Regions from separate parts of the Georgenia deserti genome, predicted to be linked through region 1. Evidence: riboswitches for the same ligand, from Rfam matches in the RefSeq annotation. Region 1 holds a riboswitch; the other holds the start of a gene.

The links. A riboswitch is a leader RNA that binds a small molecule or an ion and turns the genes downstream of it on or off. The one in region 1 is predicted to bind thiamine pyrophosphate.
Region 2: it holds a riboswitch for thiamine pyrophosphate, as region 1 does, so the genes downstream of both, ACFSE6_RS13060 (thiamine ABC transporter substrate-binding protein) here and ACFSE6_RS07730 (YkoF family thiamine/hydroxymethylpyrimidine-binding protein) in region 1, are expected to answer to the same signal.

Annotation. Positions count from the first base shown of each region.
Region 1 covers NZ_JBHUEE010000003.1:195,601-203,230, forward strand. The annotation lists gene ACFSE6_RS07715 (energy-coupling factor transporter transmembrane component T family protein) at 1-777, opposite strand, end outside; gene ACFSE6_RS07720 (ABC transporter ATP-binding protein) at 774-2,582, opposite strand; gene ACFSE6_RS07725 (ECF transporter S component) at 2,579-3,190, opposite strand; gene ACFSE6_RS07730 (YkoF family thiamine/hydroxymethylpyrimidine-binding protein) at 3,196-3,915, opposite strand; TPP riboswitch at 3,966-4,074, opposite strand; gene ACFSE6_RS07735 (dihydrofolate reductase family protein) at 4,209-4,742, shown strand; gene ACFSE6_RS07740 (RNA polymerase subunit sigma-70) at 4,739-5,788, shown strand; gene ACFSE6_RS07745 (ABC-F family ATP-binding cassette domain-containing protein) at 5,955-7,583, shown strand.
Region 2 covers NZ_JBHUEE010000007.1:21,542-29,171, forward strand. The annotation lists gene ACFSE6_RS13050 (ABC transporter ATP-binding protein) at 1-187, opposite strand, end outside; gene ACFSE6_RS13055 (ABC transporter permease) at 181-1,884, opposite strand; gene ACFSE6_RS13060 (thiamine ABC transporter substrate-binding protein) at 1,884-3,008, opposite strand; TPP riboswitch at 3,053-3,157, opposite strand; gene ACFSE6_RS13065 (alpha-D-ribose 1-methylphosphonate 5-triphosphate diphosphatase) at 3,243-4,484, opposite strand; gene ACFSE6_RS13070 (ATP-binding cassette domain-containing protein) at 4,481-5,236, opposite strand; gene ACFSE6_RS13075 (alpha-D-ribose 1-methylphosphonate 5-phosphate C-P-lyase PhnJ) at 5,264-7,057, opposite strand; gene ACFSE6_RS13080 (carbon-phosphorus lyase complex subunit PhnI) at 7,054-7,630, opposite strand, start outside.

The sequences.
Region 1 (7,630 bases):
GGCGGCCGTGGCCACCATCAGCCAGTCGGCCCGCGTCACCCGCACCGGCCGCCAGGTGGATCGCGGGCTGAGGCCGAGGCCGCGGGCCTCCAGCGCCTGCGCCATCCGTTCGCCCTTGCGCACCGAGACCACGAGCAGCGCGAAGACCACCCCGGCCAGGTGCCGCGGGCCGCGTGGGACAGGGGCACCGCGGTTGCCGGGGTCTTCGCGGTGGCCGGGGACCCGTGCGCCACGACCTTCGCCCGTTCGGACGGCGTGCGCCGCCCGGATGGTCGCCCACTCACGGGGCATCTCCTGCAGCATGCGATAACCGGCCAGGACGGCGTACGTCAGGCGCGGGCCGAGGCGGACGTTCTGGTGCAGGCTCGTCATGAGGGCGACGCCGTCGGTGGAGAGCAGGAACCCGACGGCGAGCACGCCGATGAGCAACGTGCGGATCGCGAGCGCGGCGCCGATCTCGAGACCCTCGGCCGTCACGCGCAGCGGTCCGGCCTGCCACAGCACCGTCCCGGGGCGGGTCAGCACGTTCACCACGAGGATGCCGACGGCGAAAAGCGCGAACGGGATGTGCGCCAGCGCCAGGGTCCGCGCGGGCGCCCGGACCGATGCGGCCACGGCCGCCAGCGCGAGGACGTAGAGCACGGCGGGCGTGACCGGGTCCAGCAGGAAGACCGCCACCAGGGAGACCGCGGTCAGCAGGCCGAGCTTGACGGCCGGGTTGCGACGCGCCAGCGGTGAGTCGACGTGGATCGAGGTGGCACCTGTCTCGGCGCTCATCGCCGCACCGAAGGCGTCATCGGCTGCTCTCGGCGGGGCACCGCATCGTCGAGTCGGGTCAACACGGTCCTGAGTCGATGCGGGTGGTGGCTGACCAGCCAGGACACCAGCGCCGGGAGCCGCAGGCCGGCGCGGGCAAGGGCCGTCTCATCGCCGAGGACCTCGGCCGTGGTGCCGTCGGCGAGCAGGCCGCCGGGCCCGAGGAGGACGACGCGGGTCGCAAGCCCGGCGACTGTTCGCAGGTCGTGACTGACCAGGACGACGGCGCCGCCGCTGCCGGCGACCTCGCGGAGCGTGGCCGCGGTGGCGATCGTGTCGCGGCGGTCGAGGCCGAGCGTGGGCTCGTCGGCGAGCAGGACCGGGCGGTCGTGCGCGAGCATGGCGGCCAGGCTCAGGCGCCGTTTCTCCCCGCCGGAGAGGCGGAAGGGGTTCTGGTCCGCCAGGTGGGTGAGGCGGTGCCGGCGCAGCTGGCGCTCGACGATCCGGTCCGTGTCCTCGTCGGTGCCGGTCGTCAGCCCGTGCGCGATCTCGCCACGCACGGTGTTCGCGACGAACTGGTGCTCGGCGTTCTGGAACACCATGCCGGGCCGTGGCCCGTCGACCGTGCCCGACCGTGGCGGCAGGAGGCCGGCGAGCGTGAGCAGCAGCGTCGACTTCCCGACGCCGTTCGCGCCGAGGATCGCGACCACCTCACGGGCGTGCACCTCGAGGTCGACCCCGGTGAGCAGCGCCGGCGGCCGGGGATCCTTCCGGCGTCGTCGCGGCGACGGACGTGCGACGGCGAGGTCCCGGGCGGCCAGCAGCGGCACGCCAGGCGCTCCCGCTGAAGCGTCGCCATGCGCTCCCGCTGGAGCGCGGTTCGCCCCGTGCGGTGACACGTCAGGTCCTGCACAGGATTGACGAGTCGGCACATCATTGACGAGTCGCGGACCGGGGGAGGTCACCAGCGAGTCCAGGTAGGCGACGTTCTCGGGGTGGGCGAGCCCGCCGTCGGCACCGGTCAGCGCCTGCAGCTCGGCGTCCAGCGGTAGCCAGCATCCCGCGGCGTGCAGGTCCCTCGCACAGTCGCGCAGCACAACGTCGGTCGGCCCGTCGGCGATGACCCGTCCGGTCTCGTCGAGCGCCAGCGCGCGGCCGGGCAGACCCGTGGTGCCCGCGCCCCCGGCCCATTCGTCCAGCCGGTGCTCGACCAGCATCACGGCCGGCCGGTAGGTCTCCACAGCCCGGCCGAGTGCCTCGCGGACTGCCGCGACGCCGTCGGGATCGAGCATCGAGGTCGGTTCGTCCAGCAGTAGGACGTCCGGTTCGGTGACCAGTGCGGCCGCGAGCGCGACACGCTGGGACTCCCCGCCGGAGAGGGCTGCGGTGGCGCGCGTGCGCAGGTGCGCGGCGCCGGCCGCCTGGAGCGCCGCGCCGATCCGCCCGTCGATCGCCGCCGGCTCGACCGCGTGGTTCTCCAACGGCAGGGCGAGCTCCTGCTCGACCACGGGCAGGCACACGGACGAGGAGGGGTCCTGGGCGACCATGCCCAGGTGCCGGGAGCGTTCGACCACGGTGGTCTCCTCCGTCGTCGTCCCGGCCACGGTCACCTCGCCGGCGAGCTCAGCGTGGACGGTGTGCGGAACGACCCCGGTGATCGTGTGCACCAGCGTGGACTTGCCGGAACCCGACGCACCGAGAATCACCACCTGCTCGCCCGGGCTGAGCCGCAGGGTGAGGTCGGTCAGGACCGGCTCGTCCCGCCGCGGGAAGGAGACCGTGACGCCGACCAGGTCGACGACGTCAGGCGGTGGCGTGGTCCTCATGACCGCGCGGCGGCGCGCCCGATGGCGAAGTTGTCGACGACGCCGGTCCGGGCCAGCGCGTCGACGATCACCTTGGCGAGCAGGCCGCCGAGGACGACGCCGGAGACGCACTGCATCACCAGTCGCAGGGCGAAGATGTCCTGCCCGTACCACCCGGAGCGGAACGCGGTGAAGAAGAAGACCAGGCCCGCGCCGAGGAGGCCGGAGAGGGCGAAGACGCCCCAGCCGTAGCGCCGGTAGCGGGTCAGAGCGAAGGCGAGTTCGCTGCCGAAGCCCTGGATCGCCGCAGAGATGATGAGCGTGGGCCCGACGGGCGAGCCGAGGAAGACCACCTCGATCACCGAGGCGAGGATCTCGGCGGCGATGCCGGCACCGGGGCGCCGGATGATCGCGATCGCGATCGGGGCGACGAGCAACCAGCCACCGAGCAGGAGATGCTGGGAGAGATCGCCAGCGGGCCCCATGAGGACCGCCAGACCGTTCCAGGCCTGGACGAGCACCCAGTAGACGAACCCGAAGACGACGCCGAGGACGACCATGAGCACGAGGTCGCGCATGGTCCAGGCCGGACGCCGGGACAGACGCGGGCCGGAGGTGTCGGTGCGCATCGCCGTCAGCCCTCCGCCTGCGAGGGCGAGCCCACCGAGATCGTCAGGTGCGTGACCACGTGCGGGACGTGTGCGCCGACTTGCGACCAGGCGTCGACCGCCGTCGCGACCACCTCGGAGACGTCACCGGTGAGCTTGGTCGCGTAGTGGTTCGGGCTCGCGCCGGTCCCTCGCCGGTGCGCCGCGGCGATGGCCTCCTCGATGTGGGTCATGTGGTCGTCCGGGTCGCCACCGTCGAGCAGCGGGTACAGCGACCACTGTGCAGCGGCCGCGATGCCGGTCGCTTCGAGCTCGACGGGCGCCGGGTCCGGCAGGCCGGTCACGGACAGGTCACACGCCAGCTCGCCGGGGCAGCCCCGCGAGAACAGCGCGTGCGCCACCACGTGCCCGCCGCCGGACCGGCGCGAGGCGGCGGCGAGGACGGCGGTCAGGTAGTCCGCGAGTCGCTGCTCGGCCGGCGCCTCTTGCGCACCGACATAGGTGCTGACCTCATCGGTCTCCAGGACGAGGCCGTGGGCCAACCCGGCCTCCTCGACGTCGGCCAGCGCACCGAGGATGACGTCGACGAAGGCATCGGTGTGCGGATGGATGCTGAACCTCATGCCGATCCCGAGCTCGGCCGGGGTAGCTCCCGGCCGGCGGCCACGGGTGGTCGACACGCTCGAGGACCGGTCCGACGGCGCGGTCGGTTCGGTCGGTGGCGTCGCGTCAGTCTGTGTGGTCATCACGGTCCCTCTTCTCGGGCCCGCGGGTACGTCGAGACTCGCCGTCGCAGGCGACGGCGGGTGCCCTGCTCCCTACGCCGGTGCGAACCGGATCAGGTGTACGGGTCTGCGGACGTTCCGCACTCTCAGCGCCTTCTCGGCGCTCCCCGGGGGTCACGTCGAACTTAGCCACACGGCAGGCGACTGTCCACACGGCTCGGATCCCGGACCGGCGCACCGATGACTGACCCACCGCTCGGACGTCTATCACTGTGACGGGCCGAACGGCGGCCCCCACGAGAAAGGTCGGATCGATGATCCTCACCAGTCACTTCATCACGCTCGACGGCGTGGTCCAGGCTCCGGAAGACTGGCACGCGTCCTTCGCGTCGGACGAGCAGTACGACGTCATGCGCAGCCAGCTGGCTCGCCTCGACGGCCACCTCATCGGACGGCGCACATACGACGAGTTCGCCGCCTACTGGCCACACCAGGACGGGGAGGTCCCGTTGGCCGACGAGACGAACAGCCTGCACAAGTTCGTGGTGTCCTCGACCGCCGAAGTCGGCTACCAACCGGCCGAGGTCATCGCCGCCGACGCGCGCACCGCCGTCGCCGAGGTCGAGCGCCGTGGCCTGACGGTCGGCGTGTACGGCGCCACCCGCCTGACCCGGGCACTCCTGTCCATCGACGCCGTCGACGAGATGCAGTTCTATCTCGACCCGGTCGTTCTCGGCACGGGTGAGCGGCTCTTCGACGCCGGCGTCGGCCAATCGCGATTGGTCCTCGGAGCTGCTCGCGAGCTGCCGCACGGCGTGATGCACCTGACCTACCGGAGGTCGGCGTGACAGGCCCCGGGAAGAAGACGGGGCGCCGCGAGGCGCTCGAGGCCGAACTCGCCCGGCAACGGCCGCGGCTGAGGCTGCACTGCTACCAGATGGTCGGCAACCTCGACGACGCCGACGACCTCACTCAGGAGACGGCGTTACGGGCCTGGCGTGGTTGGCAGACCTATCGAGGCAACTCGTCCCTGACCACCTGGCTGTACCAGATCGCGTCCCACGCCTGCCTCGACCATCTACGGCGCCGGGCGCGGGAACGCCGTCCCCACGTCCCGGCGTCGGACTTCCCGAGCGTCCCGGCCCAGGTAGCCGTTCCGTGGCTGCAGCCCTACACGGATGAGGCGGTCGGCCTGGCCGCCGGCACTGCGGAGCGGGCGCCCGGACCCGAGGACCGGACGCTCGCGCGTGAGACCGTCCGCCTCACCTTCGTCGCCGCGGTCCAGTTCCTCCCGCCACGCCAGCGTGTGGCCTTGTTGTTGCGGGACGGACTCGACTGGCCGGTGCACCGGTGTGCCGAGACGCTGGAGACATCACCGGCGGCGGTCAACAGCGCCGTGCAGCGTGCCCGCGCGAGGATGCGGGACGTGCTCGGGGTCGATCCGGACCGATGGGACGCCGGCGAGCGTGCCGGACCGCTGGTGGAGGAGTACATCGCGGCGATCGAGTCGGCCGACGACGCACGCATCGCCCGGCTGCTGCACACCGAGGTCCAGGTCAGTCACGCCCCGTGGGCGGGCGGGAACATGACCGACGACGTCGTCTGGTACGGCGGTGTGGACACTGTCCTCGACGGGTGGGCACCGATTCTGCACACCGACGACGCACCCGAGATGATCCTGCGGCCGGTGGCCCTGAACGGCGACGTCGGGATCGCCTCGTGGATCCGCGGGCGGGGGGCACGCGAATGGGAGACGTTCTCCCTGAACGCTTTGCGTGTCCGGGACGGACGCGTCCTGGAGATCTCGACCTTCGGTGCGGAGTTGTTCGCCAGGCTCGGCCTGCCGCCGATCCCGCCAAAAATGGGGTGGCGCCAGGCGTCACGTCCCCGTTAATGTGCGAGCGCCCTGTTGTCGAGGTCTGGAGTGACCGGTGGAGCTTGCGTTCGCTGCCGCGCCCACGCGCTGACCCGGCGACGCCCCACCTCAGGGCTGCAGTCCCGCGCACCGACTTCTCGGTCGCGCCCGGTGTCAGTGCTCCGCACACACCGGAAGGACTCCTATGTCTACGTTGACCTTCGACCGCGTCTCGTTCCGCTGGCCGGACGGTACCCCTGCGCTGACCGACGTGAGCGGGAGTTTCGGCCACCGCCGCACCGGACTGGTGGGCCGGAACGGCTCGGGCAAGACCACGCTGCTGCGGCTGGCCGCCGGCGAACTCACGCCGACGTCCGGACACGTCTGCCGGGACGGGGCCGTGGCCTACCTGCCCCAAACACTGACCCTGGACGTGACCCGGCCGGTGCCGGAGCTGCTCGGGATCGCCGCACCGCTCGCCGCGGTCCGTGCCATCGAATCCGGTGAGGTCGACCCGGCGCTCTTCGACGCCGTCGGGGACCACTGGGACATCGAGGCCCGTGCCCGGGCGGCGCTGGCCGAGGCCGGACTGCCCGAGGACGCGCTGGACCGCGCCGTCGGGACGCTCTCCGGTGGCGAGGTGGTGCTGGCGGCCGTCACCGGCATGCGGCTGCGGCGCGCGCCCCTCACGCTGTTGGACGAGCCGACGAACAACCTCGATCGCGACTCGCGCGAGCGCCTCTACGGCATGGTGCGCACATGGCGCGGAGCGCTCGTGGTCGTCAGTCACGATGTCACGCTGCTCGACCTGATGGATGAGACGGTCGAGCTTTACGACAACGAGCTGACCGTCTTCGGCGGGCCGTACTCGGCCTGGCGTTCCTGGCTCGAGACCGAACAGGCCGCGGCGGCGCAGGCCGAGCGGGACGCCGCCAAGGCCCTGCGGAAGGAGAAGCGGCAACGGATCGAGGCCGAGACGAAGCTGGCCCGACGGCAGCGGTATGCGAGAACGGACTACGAGAACAAACGCCGGCCGCGCATCATCATGAAGCTGCGGGACCGTGAGGCCCAGGTCTCAGCGGGCAAGCTTCGCGGGGAGGTGCGGCAGAAGGAGTCCGCCGCGCGGTCCGCGTTGGAGGCGGCCGAGCGCCGAGTCCGCGAGGACACGTCGGTCACGATCGACCTGCCCGACCCGGGCGTGCCTGCGGGCCGGCAGATCGCGACGGTGGGCGACGGCGTGCGGTCGTGGGTCGTCCAAGGTCTCGAGGTCGTGGCGCTCACCGGACCCAACGGCGGCGGCAAGACCACGCTGCTGCGCCGGCTGATCGGCGCGCCGGCACCCGAGGGGCTGCTCCCGGGATTCCGCCACGAGCTCCACGTGCCGCACGTCGGCTACCTGCCGCAGCGGGTGGACGACCTCGACGACGACGCCTCGGTGCTGGACAACGTCCGGCACGCCGCGCCGGACACTCCGGAGGGGCAGCTGCGCAACCGGCTGGCCCGGTTCCACCTCCGCGGCGGCACTGTAGGTCACCGGCTCGGCAGCCTCTCGGGGGGTGAGCGATTCCGGGTGGCGTTGGCGCGCCTGCTTCTGGCGGAGCCACCGCCCCAGGTACTCGTGCTGGACGAGCCGACGAACAACCTCGATCTGGAGACCGTCGACCAACTGGTCGGTGCCGTGAACGCCTACCGCGGGGCAGTCCTCGTCGTCAGCCACGACGAGACGTTCCTCCGGCGTCTGGATCCGGACCTGGTGCTGGAGTTGCGCGAGGGAGAACTGAACGAACGCGACCTGCACGTGGACTCGCCGGGCCACCAGGGCGGCGACGAGTGAGTCGGCACCGGCACCCACTTCCCTAGATCGCACGGTCGTACTATTTT
Region 2 (7,630 bases), on a different contig from region 1:
CGCCCTCGGCGGCGGGCTCGAGTCCGGCGACGGCGCGGAGCAACGAGGACTTCCCGGAGCCGGACGGTCCGACGAGCGCCAGCACCTCGCCTTCGGCGAGGTCGAAGGTCACCCGGCGGGCCGCCGTCGTCGGCCCGTACCGGACCGTGAGGTCGTGGACGGCCAGCCCACCCGCGCGGGTCACCATCCGGTCGCCTCCCTGGTCCGCAGCCGCTCGGCGAGTCCCATGACGGTGGCGGTCAGCGTGGCCAGCACGACGGCGGCGGCGAGCGCTATGCCGTAGTTCTCCGCCCCGGGCCGCCCGATGAGCCGGAAGATGACCACCGGCAGGGTGGGCCGGTCCGGCCGGGCGAGGAACGACGTCGCCCCGAACTCGCCCAGGGAGACGGCGAACGCGAACCCGACGGCCAGGCCGAGGGCACGGACGAGGAACGGGCCGTCGACGGTGGCGAGCACCCGTCCGGGCGTGGCGCCGAGCGTGGCCGCCGCCTGCCGGAGCCTCGGATCGACGGCACGCAGGACGGGGAGCACGCTGCGCACGACGAGCGGGATCGCGACCACCGCCTGAGCGATCGGGACCAGGATCGGCGAGGTGCGCAGGTCCAGTGGCGGCGTGTCCAGGGTGAGGAGGAACCCGAACCCCACGGTGACCGCGGACACGCCGAGCGGCAGCATGAACAGCGCGTCGACGAGCCCCACCGCGCGTTTGGCGGTACGGCCGCGGGGGCGGCGGGACGCGATGAGGGCGACGAGGGTGCCGACGACGACCGCGAGCACGGTGGCGTCGACGGCGGCGCGCAACGAGTTCGCCGTCGCCTCCCAGACGGTGACGGTCAGGGCGTTCGCTCCTCCGGTGGTGCCGAGGGCGATGTAGTTGTCCAGCGACCAGCCGGCGGGCGTGCGCAACGATCGCACGAGGAGCCCGGCGAGCGGGGTCACGAGGAGTCCGAGCACCACCGCCGCGGTGACGACGGCCGGCAGCAGGTCGGCACCGGGCCGCAACCGCAGCGGCTGCCGGACGAGGCTGTCGGTCTGCAGCCGCAGCGCCCGTTCCTGTCGGCGCCGGCTCGCCGCGGCGGCCGCGAGCGCGAGCGTCACCACGGCCACCTGGACAACGGACAGCACCGCGGCGGCCCGTAGGTCGAGGAACTGGGTGGTCTGGACCCAGATCTCAGTCTCCACGGTGCCGTAGTCGACACCGCCCAGCACCATGACGACGCCGAACGCCGTCGCACAGAACAGGAACACCACGGAGGCGGCCGAGGCGATCGCCGGCCCGAGCGCCGGCAGGGTGACGGTCACGAAGGCGCGCACCGGCCCGGCACCCAGCGCGCGCGCGGCCTGCTCGAGCCTGGGGTCGAGCCTGGACCACAGCGCTCCCACGGTGCGGACCACGACCGCGTAGTTGAAGAACACCAGGGCGAGGACGACGGCGGTGAAGGTCCCGTCGAGGCCGAGGAACCCCAGCGGGCCGCCGTCGGTCAGGAGGGCGCGGAACGCGACGCCGACGACGACGGTGGGCAGCACGAACGGCACGGTCACGAAGGCCCGGACCAGTCCCTGGCCGCGGAACCGGCACCGGTAGAGCACGTACGCGCCGGGCACGCCCAGCACCACGGCGACCGCGGTGCCGACCGCCGACTGGGCCAGGGTCATCCCGATGACGCGCCAGGTCCGGTCGCGGGAGAGCACGTCGGCGAAACCGGAGAGGTCGAGTGCGCCGTCGGTCATAACGCCGCGAGCGAGCAGGGTCAGCACGGGCCAGGCGAAGAAGGTGCCGAGGAAGACGAGCGGGACGGCGGCGGCGACCACCCAGAACAGCGCCGCCGCCCCGCCCCGAGAGAACGTCCGATCCGGCAGCGGCCGGCCGGTGACCACGGCCATCAGCCGACCACGATCTCCCGCCACGCGGCGATCCAGTCCTCGCGGTTGGCGTCGACCGTGGCCGGGTCGACGGCGCGGGGTTCCTCGGCCAGCGGCGCGTGCTGCCGCCAGGCCTGCGGCAGGTCGACCGAGTCGTCGACGGGGTACATGTACATCTGGCCGGGGATGTCCTCCTGGACCGGCGTGGAGACCAAGAAGTCCACGAAGGCGCGCGCCCCCTGGGGATTCTCGGCACCCGCGAGGACACCGGCGTACTCGACCTGCCGGAAGCAGGTGGACAGCAGCGCACCGGTGCGGGGCTCGCCGCCGGACTCGGGGACCTCGGCCGCGGGTGAGGAGGCGTAGGAGAGCACGATCGGGCGCTCGCCCGCCCCCTCGGAGCCGGAGAAGTCGACGTAGTAGGCGTCGGACCAGGAGTCGACGACCTTGAGACCGTTGGCATCGAGGTCGCGCCAGTAGTCCTGCCAGCCGTCCTCGCCGAACTCGTCGACGGTGGCGAGCAGAAGGGCCAGTCCCGGTGAGGAGGTGGCCGGGTTGGTCACCACCGTCAGGTCGCGGTAGTCCTCCTCGGTCAGGTCCGCGAAGGTCTGCGGCTCGGGGACGTCGTGCTCGGCGAACCACCGGTGATCCACGTTGAGGCAGACATCGCCCATGTCCACGGGCGTGAGGGTGTCGCCGAGGTCGTAGGCGTCGGCGGAGGCCGGCTGGTCCGCCGGGGTGTACGGCGCGAGGACGTCGGCGCCGACCGCTCGGGCGGCGAAAGCGTTGTCGATCCCGTAGACGACGTCGCCCAGCGGGGAGTCGGCCGTGAGCACGAGCTGGTTGACCAGGGCGCCCGCGTCACCCGGGGCGACGGTCTCGAGCGTGTAGCCGGTCTCGGCCTCGAACCCGGACAGGAGCTCCTCGCTCAGCGCGAAGGAGTCGTGGGTGACGACGGTGAGGGTGCCGCCGGAGTCCCCGCCGTCCTCGGTGTCCGCGGCGGAGCTGTCCTCGCCCGCCGGGGCGCTGTCGGTTCCGTCGCCGGCGGTCTCGTCCCCGTTGCCGGTGAGGGTGCAGGCCGTGAGGGCCAACGTGGCGACGGCGACGACGCCGGTGCGGACGAGCCGCGTGGCGGTGTGGGCCATGGCGTTCCTCCCGTGGTGCAGGAGGGCCTGCGAGCGCGCTCGCAGGGAGAGACGTCCCGACTCCCTTCGCCGGTGCTAACCGGTGCAGGTTCGAGGGTCTGCGGAGGTCCGCACTCTCAGCGCCCGGTGGCGCTCCCCTGTCGTGCTGCCGACAGTAACACCGCGGGAGGATGCGGCGTGGCGGCCGTGAGGTCCTGACCCGTCATGCCGGCCGCCCGTGAGGCGGCCGCGCCGTCAGGTGGCGGCTCCTGCCCGGAGCGTGGCGACGGCGTAGGGCCAGTGCCCGGTGTCGTCGACCAGCGCCAGGTCGGCGCGCATCCCGGGCGCGATGACGCCGCGGTCGGTCAACCCGGCCACGCGCGCGGGGCCGGAGGTGATGAGGCCGACGGCGCGGGGCAGGTCGACGATGCCGTCGCGGGCCAGCAGCGTCACCGCGGCGAGCAGCGCCGTGGGCAGGTAGTCCGACGCCAGGGCGTCGACGACGCCGCGGGAGACGAGTTCGCGCGCGGAAACGTTGCCGGAGTGCGAACTCCCGCGCAGCACGTTGGGGGCACCGGCCACGACGTGCAGGCCGCGGTCGCGGGCACGCTCGGCGGCGGCGAGGGTCGTCGGGAACTCGGCCACGGCCCCGCCCCGGGCTGCCAGGGCGTCGACCGCCTCCGGAGAATCGGGATCGTGTCCGACGAGGCGGATCAGCCCGTCGCGGGCGAGTCCGGACAGCCAGTCGAGGTTCGCCGCGCGGACGTCGGCGAGGGCCGCGCTCGCCCGCACTCGGGCGCCGATCCGTGCGTCCGCCTCGTCCGGGGACATGCCGTCCCGTTCGATCATGAACCGGCGCAGGCCGGAGGGGTCGGCGTACTGGCCCTGACCGGGTGTGTGGTCCTCGTGCGAGACGAGCGCCGGCGGTTCGCCGCCGCGGTGACGGCCCAGCGCCTCGATCCGCCGGGAGAGGGTGGTCGCCCCCGCGGCGGAGAGCACGTCGAGACGGTGCAGCACGCGGTGGTCCACGCGGTAGGACGGCGTCGTGTCCGCCACCCCGCACAGGTCGAGCGCGCGGTCGGGACGGCGGGCGACGCCGCGGGTGTTCTGGTGCTGGAACGCGGCACCGTGGAACATCGTGGTGGTCCCGGCCGCTGCGGCACGTCCCTCGAAGGAGGCCATGGCGAACTCGATCGGCACCTCGGCGCCGGGGCGAGGTGTCCGCTCGGTCTCGAGCGCGTCGCTGTGCACGTCGACGAAGCCCGGCAGCAGCAGGAGGTTCTGCCCGTCGATGACCGGGCGGTCGCCGGGCCCGGCGGACGCGCCGGTGGTCACGTCCTCGATGCGGCCGTCCTCGACGGTGATCGTGGCGTTCTCGACGATCCGCTCGGCCAGGACGGCCCGGACTCCCCGCAGCCGGTAGGACGGGCGTGGGGCGCCGAGCGCCCAGGCCTCGGCCCGGTCGGCGCCGGGGACGGTGGTGGCCTCGACGCTCACGCGACCTCCTCCAGTGCGGTGTGGTGCTGGGCGAGGATCGTCTCCGGGCTGCCGTCCGCAAGGACCCGGCCACGGTCCATGACGACGGCACGGGTGGCCAGCCGCCGGATGATGCGCATGTCGTGATAGACGGCGAGGACGCTGACCTCCCGGCGGGCGAGCGTGTCGATTTCCGCAAGCGCACGCTCCCGGTTACCGGGGTCGAGCGCCGAGACGGGCTCGTCGAGCAGGAGCAGGCGCGGCGGGCTGACGATCCCGGCAGCGAGGTTGACGCGTTGCCGCTCCCCACCGGAGAGCACGCTGCAGTCGACGGCCCACAACGGCTCGTCGATCCCGAGCCGGCGCAGGGTCCCGACGGCGGCGTCCTCGGCGGCGTCGGCCTCGAGACCGCGGCGCCGTGCCGCGGTGCGGACGTGCTGCAGTGGACCGGTGCGCGGCGGGGCGGCGAGGAACTGGGCGACGTAGCCGATCTCGCGGCCGCGCAGCCGGGCGAGCTGCCGGTCCGGCAGCGTGGTCAGCTCGACGGGTCCCGAGCCGGTCCGCAGCGTGACACGGCCGGCGTCCGGCAGGTAGGTGCGGTAGACGCACCGCAGCAGGCTGGACTTGCCGGCACCGCTGGCGCCGGCGACGGCGACGTGCTCACCGGGGCCGACGTCCAGGGCGACCCCGTCGAGCGAAGTGATCACGCGGCCGGTGGCGTGCAGCGTGAATGTCTTGTGCAGTCCGGTCACCGACAGGATCGGCGTCGTCATCTCGTCTCCTTGTCCGTGGCCACCCGCTCAGCCGCGGGCGGCGGCGACGAGGCGCTGGGTGTAGGCCTCGTGCGGGTCGGCGAAGAGCTGGTCGGTCAGGCCCTGCTCGATGACCAGGCCGCGGTGCATGACCAGCGCCCGGTCGGTCAACGCCCGGATGACGCCGAAGTCGTGACTGACCACGACGACGGCGATGCTGCGTTCGGCGAGCAGCTCACGCAGCAGGTCCAGCACACCGGCCGCGACCGAGGCGTCGAGCCCGGTGGTGGGTTCGTCCAGGAGGAGCACGTCCGGGTCGGTGGCCAGCGCCTTGGCGATCTGGACGCGCTGGCGCATGCCGCCGGAGAACTGACCCGCGACGTCGTCCATCCGTGCGAGGGGGACCTCGACGCGGTCGAGGAGGGCAGCGGCCCGGCGGCGGATGTCGTGGTAGGAACGCCAGCCAGCGGCGGTGAGCCGGTCGGCGATGTTGCCACCGGCCGAGACACGCAGGTCGAGACCCTGGCCGGGATCCTGGTGGACGACCGAGAGCAGGCCCACACGCAGTGCGCGCCGCTCGGATCCGGTGAGCTCGAGAATGTTGCGGCAGCCGCCGTCGTAGCCTGCGAGGCGCACGTCGCCGGCGCCGGCCTGCTCCTCCCCGATGAGGCAGCGCATCACCGTCGACTTCCCGGATCCGGATTCGCCGATGATGCCGAGCGCCTCCGCCGGGGCGACGTCGAAGCTGATGCCGCGGGCGGCCACCACCTCGGAGGAGCCGCGGCGCCCCGGGTAGGTCTTGGCGAGTGCCGTCACCTGCAGCGCCCAGTCCTGGCCGGGCGCCGTCGCCGTGTGCCGTGCGGCGCCGGTGAGGGCGTGGCCGGCGAGCGTGCCGGGCTCGAAGTGCTCGGCGCGGGACCAGGCTCGCCGGGCCGGGTCGGGGTAGTAGCGGGTCGGCGCCAGCGTGGCGTGGTCCTCCGGGTCGACGTCACCGGTCCGGACTCTCGCGCACCATTCGACGTCCGAGCACAGGAACCGGCCGTCGGCGGTCTGGACGAGGTAGGTGTCGGCCGAGCCGCACAGAGCGCACGAGCTGCCGGGGGTGTACTCGACCTCGAAGGGGACGTCGTCGAAGACAACCGGCTCGACCTCGGTGTGCGGCGGCACGGCATAGACCTTCTTGTCGCGGCCGTGGCACAGGACCGTCAGGTGGTCCTGGCCGAGCCGCGGGACGTCCCAGCGCGGGATAGGGCTGGGGGCCATGAGGTATCGCCCGCCGACCATGACGGGATAGCCGGCGCCGGCGTTGATGACCCCGCCGGTCGCGAGGTCCTCGTACATCCCGACCCACATACGCGAGTAGTCGGCCTCCGCGTGCATCCGCCGGCACTCGAGGACGGACTTCTCGATCCCGCGCAACGGTTCCGAGACGGGGACCTGCAGCACGAGGGTCTGGTCGGCGCGGAGCCGGTCCTCGGGGATGCGGTGCCGGGACTGGACGATGGTGGCCTCGCGGGTGTCGGCGGTGCCACCGCATCCGAGCGTGCCGCGGATGAGGCGGCGCAGGTTGACGGCGTTGACGGACTCCTCGTCGCCCTGGTCGATGACCTTGACGACGTCGTCACTGCCGCCGACGGCGAGGGTCACCTGCAACCCGCCGGATCCCCAGCCACGGGCGACAGGCATCTCGCGGGAGCCGAACGGCACCTGGTAGCCGGGCACGGCGACGGCGGTGAGCATGGCACGGCGGACCTCGCGCCTGCCTTGCTCGTCGAGGACGGCGGGGCGGTCCCCACCCTCGGTGGCGGCATCGGCGCTGGCGAGCAGGCCGGCGGTATTCATCGGACCTCCTGGGGCTCGGCGGTGTCCTCGGGCCAGCGGTCGCCGTACTCCTGCGCCACCTGTCTGGCCGACTCGGCCCGCTCGATCATCGACCGGAAGGTCACGTAGTGCGGCATCTTGAGGTGCTCGAGGAAGCCGTTGGCGGCGAGCCCGTCGGTGGTGTGCATGACCACCTGCTGCAAGGCCTCGCCCTCCGGCGTGCCGCGGTAACGGGTCAGGCCGCTGTCCAGCGCGGCCATGGCGATCGCCTTGCGTTCGTTGTGCCCGGCGGCCAGGCCGTAGCCCGCGGTGAACCGGGAGGGGTCCTCGCCGCGCTCGTCGAGGTGGTCGACGGCCTCGCACTCGGTGACCCGGATGTCGCCGATGGTCACCGGGTTCCCGGTGTGCGGATGGTCGATCGCGACCGGGGCGTGCCCGCAGCGGACCTCGCCGAGCGTGACGGACTCGTCGGAGTAGCCGTCCGGGCCTAGCACGTTGCGGTACCAGATGTTGACCAGGGCGCCGCTCTCGGCGATCGCCATGGCGGACAGCAGCGCGGAGCGGGGGGCGGGCAGCCGGACGGGTTCGAGGGCC